3 regions of the Telluria sp. B2 genome follow, and region 1 is predicted to be linked to each of the others. Evidence: predicted binding sites of a transcription regulator. Region 1 holds the regulator's gene; each other region holds the start of a gene.
What was found. Region 1 encodes sigma-54, which starts transcription at its own class of promoters, with help from an activator protein. Its sites were predicted from a motif close to TGGCANGNAANCTGCTTT; they were not measured.
Positions count from the first base shown of each region.

Region 2: ACSUZJ_RS20135 (ANTAR domain-containing response regulator) is a predicted target of sigma-54. The motif match lies at 1,009-1,026, and genes of this name have one in related genera.
Region 3: ACSUZJ_RS03825 (PEP-CTERM sorting domain-containing protein) is a predicted target of sigma-54. The motif match lies at 1,408-1,425, and genes of this name have one in related genera.

Region 1 is NZ_CP196525.1:5,147,613-5,149,871, forward strand. It holds gene hpf (ribosome hibernation-promoting factor, HPF/YfiA family) at 1-224, opposite strand, end outside; gene ACSUZJ_RS22720 (RNA polymerase factor sigma-54) at 290-1,762, opposite strand; gene lptB (LPS export ABC transporter ATP-binding protein) at 1,797-2,259, opposite strand, start outside.
Region 2 is NZ_CP196525.1:4,553,637-4,555,895, forward strand. It holds gene ACSUZJ_RS20130 (CmpA/NrtA family ABC transporter substrate-binding protein) at 1-344, opposite strand, end outside; gene ACSUZJ_RS20135 (ANTAR domain-containing response regulator) at 363-998, opposite strand; gene ACSUZJ_RS20140 (S9 family peptidase) at 1,490-2,259, shown strand, end outside.
Region 3 is NZ_CP196525.1:841,243-843,501, forward strand. It holds gene ACSUZJ_RS03815 (aspartate aminotransferase family protein) at 1-63, opposite strand, end outside; gene ACSUZJ_RS03820 (carboxymuconolactone decarboxylase family protein) at 184-738, shown strand; gene ACSUZJ_RS03825 (PEP-CTERM sorting domain-containing protein) at 746-1,354, opposite strand; gene ACSUZJ_RS03830 (hypothetical protein) at 1,537-1,734, opposite strand; gene ACSUZJ_RS03835 (alpha/beta hydrolase) at 1,785-2,259, opposite strand, start outside.

The sequences.
Region 1 (2,259 bases):
AGGTCTTGCGCAACGCTTTCCACGTGCACGGTCTTGCCCGACATGCGCACATTGATCTCGGCTTTCTGCCTTTTGTCTTTTTCGGTGAGATTGTCGATCGCGAGGATCACGTGGGAGTCGATCACTTGATCGAAATGGCGGGTGATGCGTTCGAGCTTGTTCTGTACGTATTCACGGATGGCGGGGGTAACGTCGAGGTGGTGGCCGCTGATGGTGAGATTCATACACACTCCTTTGAAGATGTGGCGGCTGCCGCGCCGCGCAACAAGGAAGCGCGTGGGTGCCGCCGTTACAAGGATTTGCGGAGACTGACGGGAGGAATTTTCAGTGCCTCACGGTATTTTGCAACCGTGCGGCGCGCGATGACCATTCCTTGTTCACCGAGCATTTCCGCGATCTTGCTATCGGATAATGGGTTCCTGGGGTCTTCTGCTCCTGTCAGTTGCGCGATGAGAGCCCGGATCGCCGTCGAAGATGCTTCACCTCCCGCTTCGGTGGCGACGTGGCTTCCGAAGAAATACTTCAGCTCAAACATGCCGTGCGGGGTCAGCATGAATTTCTGCGTTGTGACACGAGAAATTGTGCTCTCGTGTAGTCCTAGTGTATCAGCTATCTCACGAAGCACAAGGGGCCGCATGGCAACCGCGCCGTGGCTGAAAAAGTTGCGCTGGCGCTCCACAATGGCTTGCGAAACACGCAAGATCGTGTCGAAGCGCTGGCGCATATTCTTGATCAGCCACTTCGCTTCCTGCAGTTGCGCGCTCATCTGGCTTTCGCCCTTGCCCTGCTTGAGCAGGGCCGCGTACATGTTGTTCACGCGCAGGCGCGGCATCACGTCCTGGTTCAGCATCACGCCCCAGCCGTTCTTCGTTTTCCGGACAATCACGTCCGGAACCACGTAGTCCGAGGTGCTCGACGCAAAAGCCGCGCCCGGATGCGGATTGCATTGGCGGATCACGGCCTGGGCTTCGCGCAGGTCTTCGTCGTCGCAGTCCAGGGCTTTTTTCAGCTTGTTGAATTCGCGCTGGGCGAACCAGGTCAGGTAGCCCTCGACGATCTTGAGGGCCATGCGCCGCGTGACCAGCGGCACGCCCGGCATGCTGCGGATCTGCAGCGCCAGGCACTCGGCCGCGCTCCGTGCGCCCACGCCCACCGGGTCCAGGCTTTGCACCAGCGCCAGCGCGCAGCGCAGTTCGTCCATCTCGACCTCGAGCTCCTCGGGCAGGCGCGCGTGGATCTCGTCGAGCTGCTCTTCGAGGTAGCCGTTGTCGTCGATGGCGTCGATCACGAGTTCGGCCAGCGCACGGTCGCGCGCACTCAGGCCCGTCACCCGCACCTGTTCGGACAGGTGCTCGCGCAGCGTGATGCCGGCCGCTTCCAGTTGCGGCCGGCCATCCTCGTCCTCGCCGTTGCCGGACGACCGTCCGGCTTCGCCCCAGTCGGCATCGCCGTCGCCGCGGCCGGCATCGCCATCGGCGCCATCGAAGTCGGCCGCTTCGCCGTTCGGCGCGCCCTCCTCGCCGCCCGGCGTGGCCGGGGCCTCGCCCTGGCTGGGCGCATTGCTGATGGCGCCGTCGGCAAGCAGGCGCACCGAGTGGTCGAGCGGATCGTCCAGCCGTTCGAGCAAGGGATTGTCGGACAGGATCTGCTCGATTTCCTGGTGCAGTTCGAGCGTGGACAACTGCAGCAGGCGGATCGATTGCTGAAGCTGCGGGGTAAGCGCCAGGTGCTGCGAAGTCCGGAGTTGCAGGGATTGTTTCATCGCTTGTTGCTGCTTCGTTGTCGCTTCGTGGTTGCTACATGCGGAAGTGTTCGCCCAGGTAGACGCGGCGCACCGACTCGTCGGCGATGATGTCGTCAGGGCGGCCCGAGGCCAGCACCGCGCCCTGGTTGATGATGTAGGCGCGGTCGCAGATGCCCAGCGTCTCGCGCACGTTGTGGTCGGTGATCAGGACGCCGATGCCGCGCTCCTTCAGGAAGCGCACGATGCGCTGGATCTCGATCACCGCGATCGGGTCGACGCCGGCGAAGGGTTCGTCGAGCAGCACGAAGCGCGGATTGGTGGCCAGCGCGCGCGCGATCTCGACGCGGCGGCGCTCGCCGCCCGACAGCGACAGCGCCGGGTTTTCGCGCAGCTTCTCGATCTGGAGTTCGGCCAGCAGGGAGTCGAGGCGCGCGTCGATGGCGTCCTTCGAGAGCGGCTTGCCGTCCTCGTTGCGCTGCAGTTCCAGCACGGCGCGGATATTGTCCTCGACCGTC
Region 2 (2,259 bases), 590 kb from region 1:
GCCAGCGCGCGCCCCAGCACGATGGCCTGGCCGTTCTGGTTCAGGTTCATCAGGACCGCCACGTCGCAGGGCGCCGAGCCCACGCCCATCTGCAGGCCGTACAGCAGGCCGTAGAGCGCCTGGGCGGCGTCCAGCTCTCCGCCCGTCAGGCGGTCGCGCATCGCCGACCAGGAGTGCTGGCGCTCGAGCACAAGCTTGATGCCGTACTTCTCGTCGAAGCCCAGCACCGACGCCATGACCAGCGGCGCGCAATCGGCCAGCGGCATGAAGCCGACCCGCAGTGTGTCCTTCTCGGGCCGGTCCGATCCGCCCGCGTATGCGCCCTGTCCAGCCAAGCCTGTCATATGCTTCCTTTTGCCGGGTCAGCCCAGCAAGTCCTCGACGTCCAGGATGCGCTGCGCGATCTCGGCCAGTCTCATGTTCTTGTTCATCGCCATGCTGCGCAGGCGTCCATAGGCTTCCTCTTCGCCCAGCCGGTGGCGCGCCATCAGCACACCTTTCGCGCGCTCGACCACCTTGCGTTCGGCCAGCTTCTGGCGCGTGTCGGCCAGCTCGCCGAGCAGCTTCTGCTCGCGCCGGAAGCGCGCCAGCGCCACGTCGAGCACGGGCCGCACGCGCTCGGCCTGCAGGCCGGCCACGATATAGGCCGATACGCCGGCCGCCACCGCGGCTTCCATCGCCTGGGCGCTGTCGTCCTCGGTGAACAGGACGATGGCGCGGCGCGCATCGCGGGTGGCGATCACGATGTGCTCGAGCACGTCACGGGCGTCGGACTCGCTGTCGACGATGATCAGATCCGGCTGCAGCTGGGCGATGCGCTCGGGCAGGAAGATGTCCGGCGGCAGCGAGGCGACGATGTCGTAGCCCGATTCGAGCAGCCCGATGCGCAATGCCGTGTTGCGCTGCGCACGCGCCGTGCACGCCTGGTCGCCGCCGGCGCCGGGGTCGGCCGTGACGACGACGATGCGTAGCTTGGGTGGCTTGTCGGTGGAGGTCATGCCCGTAGCGAATGCAAGAACCGGGCCATACCCCGTACATACGACCAGCCCGCAGTCGGGATATTCCCGAGTTAAATATCTCTTGGTGCCAGAGCAACAAAATCATTCATGAAATTTATCGCCGGCATCACAAACGAAAAGTTTATTTATGTCTGGGTCCAATTTATACTGCACCGCAACATCACACCAATTAAGAGGAATTGATCATGGAAGCATTCGAATACCTGCCGGTCGCTATCGCCATCGTTGCCGTCGTTGCACGCATCACCCTGTTCCTGCCGCGCCAGCGCAACACCGCAGGCCGCGCCGCCTGAACGCTGCGGCGCAACAGCCGCTTTTCTCTCCCGCGCTGGCGTAAGTACTTACGCCAGCAGCGTTTTCTCCTGCGGATAAATCCCCCGCAGACCTCCCCGTCGCATGGTGGCTGAGCTAGAATGCATTCGCATTTTTTCTAGCCAGAAAGCTATTTCGTTCACCCACCACTATCCACGATGCGACTTCCTGCACTTACGATCTTTGCCGCGTTCGGCGCCTTGTCTGCCGCCGCTGCGGCCGCGCCCACGCCCGTCACCCTCGACCAGGCCATGGCCCACCCCGACTGGATCGGCAACCCCGCCGAACAGGCATGGTGGAGCTGGGACGGCAAGCAGGTCTTCTTCAAGCAGAAGCGCACCGGCTCGCAGCTGCGCGACACCTTCGAGGCGGTCCAGGGCGGCCAGCCGCGCCGCGTGGCGGACGCGGAGCTGGCAAAGCTCGACAGCCCGAACGTGGTCTACGATCGCGCCCACACCCGCGCCATCCTGGTGCGTAATGGCGATCTGTTCGAACGCGACCTGAAGAACGGCGCCCTGGTCCAGATCACGAAGGGCGTGAAGGCCGAAGATCCGCAATTCTCGAGCGACGAGCGCGCGGTGCAGTTCCGCGTCGGCCACGAGTGGTTCAGCTGGGACCGCGCCAGCCGCGTGCAGGGTCCGGTGGCGCTGCCGCGCGCCGCGAAAGACCCGGCAGCCTCGGACCCGGATGCGCTGCGCGAAATGCAGCTGCGCCTGATCGCCACCCTCAAGCGCGCCAAGGACGACCGCGACGCCGCCCGCGCCCGTCTTGATGAAGAGCGCCGCGCCGATCCGACCCGCGCACCTGGCCCGATCTACCTGGGCGACAAGGTCACCATCGAAGGCAGCGCCCTGTCCCCGGACGGCCGCTGGCTGGTCGTCGTCACCGCGCCGAAGGGCGGCGACAAGGGCCGCGTCGGCAAGATGCC
Region 3 (2,259 bases), 1.1 Mb from region 1:
GCCACTGGCGCCGACCGCCACCGGCGGTGTCTGGCGCAGGCTGCGATGGATGATATGACTCATGGCTGCCCCCTTCGAGGAAAGATTGACGTTTGACAATAAGCGCGAAGGGGGCGGATTCCTTTGATCTTTGCCGTAAGCTGTGCGAATATTTTTCCACCTAGACATGTTTGCCACGCGACCATGAGCGACCGACTCCGCCCGATTCCGCCCGACCAGCTGACCGAAGCCCAGCGCCGCGCCGCGCAGGCCGTGATCGCGGGCCCGCGCGGCGCACTCTACGGCCCCTTCGTGCCGCTTTTGCGCAGTCCGGAACTGCTGGAGAACGCCCAGCGCATGGGCGAGTACCTGCGCTACCGCAGCGCCATCGGGATCCGCCTGTCGGAACTGGCGATCCTGGTCACGGCGCGCCAGTGGAACCAGCAGGTCGAGTGGGCGATCCACGCGCCGATCGCCGCCCAGGTCGGCATCCCGCCGGCCGTGATCAATGCGATTGCCCAGCGACGCCGGCCGGAGAACATGCTGGTGGACGAATCGGTGGTGCACGACTTCTGCATCGAGCTGCACCAGAACAAGCAGGTCTCGGACCGCACCTATGCCGACGCGCTGGCGCTGTTCGGCGAGCAGGGCGTGGTCGATTTGATGGGACTGAACGGTTACTACACCTTCCTGGCGATGGTAATGAATACCGCGCAGACCGAGGTGCCGGTCTCGAGCGCTGCGCGGCTGCCGGACTAGGTGGGAATTACGCCGTCTGGTTGCGGCGGCGCAGGCGGGTCGCGCCGAAGGCCGCGCCAATGCCCAGCAGGGCGAGGCTGCCCGGCTCGGGCATGCGGGTCGGGACAATGTGGACCATGCCGTCGACCGGGCCGTTCGCCAGCAGGGCGGCGAGTTCGGGATCGAGTTCGCCGGCAATGGCGGTGCCGCCGATGATGCTGCGGTAGGTCGGCTTGATCTCCCACCAGTCCTCGGCATAGTCCACCGGAACGGTGCGCAGCGAGCCGTAGGCGGCGATGCCCCCTTCCTCGCCGTAGCGGAAGCCCAGGTGCAGCATGCCGATCCAGGCATCGGTCTTGTCCTGCTCCAGGCGGAAGCTGGTCGGGCCGCCCCAGTAGAAGTTCACCTGCGCCTTGGTGATATAGTCCATGTAGTCGGTCGGCTGGAACCATGCGCTCGGATTGCGGCCGCCTTCGGCGCCCAGCCAGTAGTAGACAATGGAATTGTCCTCGGTGTCCTGCACGAAGAAGCCTTCGAGCGTGCCGCCGTCGCTGAAACGGACGTCCGACAGCGTGTATTGCACCAGGCCGGCCGAGGCGGTGGAGCAGAGCAGGGCAGTGGCAACTCCTGCGATCAATTTCCTCACATAATTTCTCCCTAGTATGGTTATTGAATGTGCCCGCATCGCACAAAGCAATCCCCATACCAGTCAGAAAAAAGCATCGAGAATCAAATGCTTGAAGGTATTGATACCAACAGTAGATATCTGATTGTTAAAATTTCCGACATGCACAACGCATACGGCGCGGCTGACGCGCCTCAGGCCAGCGCTTCCTTCGCCGCCTCTTCCGGCGTCAAACCGTCGTAGAACAGGTCCGTGAACCACTCGACCTGCTCCTCGATGTGGTCCTGCGCCTGCTGCTGGGTGGCGCCGCCGGCCACCAGGTGTTTCTCGACCTCGATGCACCAGTTAATCAGCGCCATCGTTTCTTCGTCGAGCTGTTCTTTCTTGGCCATGTTGGACCTCCAAAATGAAACGGGAGCCGCGGCTCCCGTGGGTGTGAGGCTTAAGCCAGTACTTTCCTGAGCCAGGCCGAGATGTCCTGGACTTCCTCGAAACACAGCGAATGCTGCATCTGGTACTCGTGCCACTCGACCTGGTAGCCCAGGCCTTTCAACACGTCGCGCGACTGTTCGGCGCGCAGGAAAGGCACCACGTGATCCTGGCGGCCGTGGGCCATGAAGATCGGGGTGTCGATGCTTTCCTCGGTGCGCTCGTGCGCCACGTGGGTGTGCAGCGGCAGGTAGCCCGACAGGCAGAGCATGCCGGCCAGCTTTTCCGGGTGGCGCAGGCCGGTCTGCAGCGTCATCGCGCAGCCTTGCGAGAAGCCGGCCAGGATGATCTTCGAGGCCGGGATGCCGCGTGCCTTTTCGCGCGCGATCAGGGCCTCGACGTCGCGCTGCGAGTTGCGCAGGCCCACCTCGTCCTCGCGGCGGGTCAGTTCGGCGCCGGTGATGTCGTACCAGGCGCGCATGATGTAG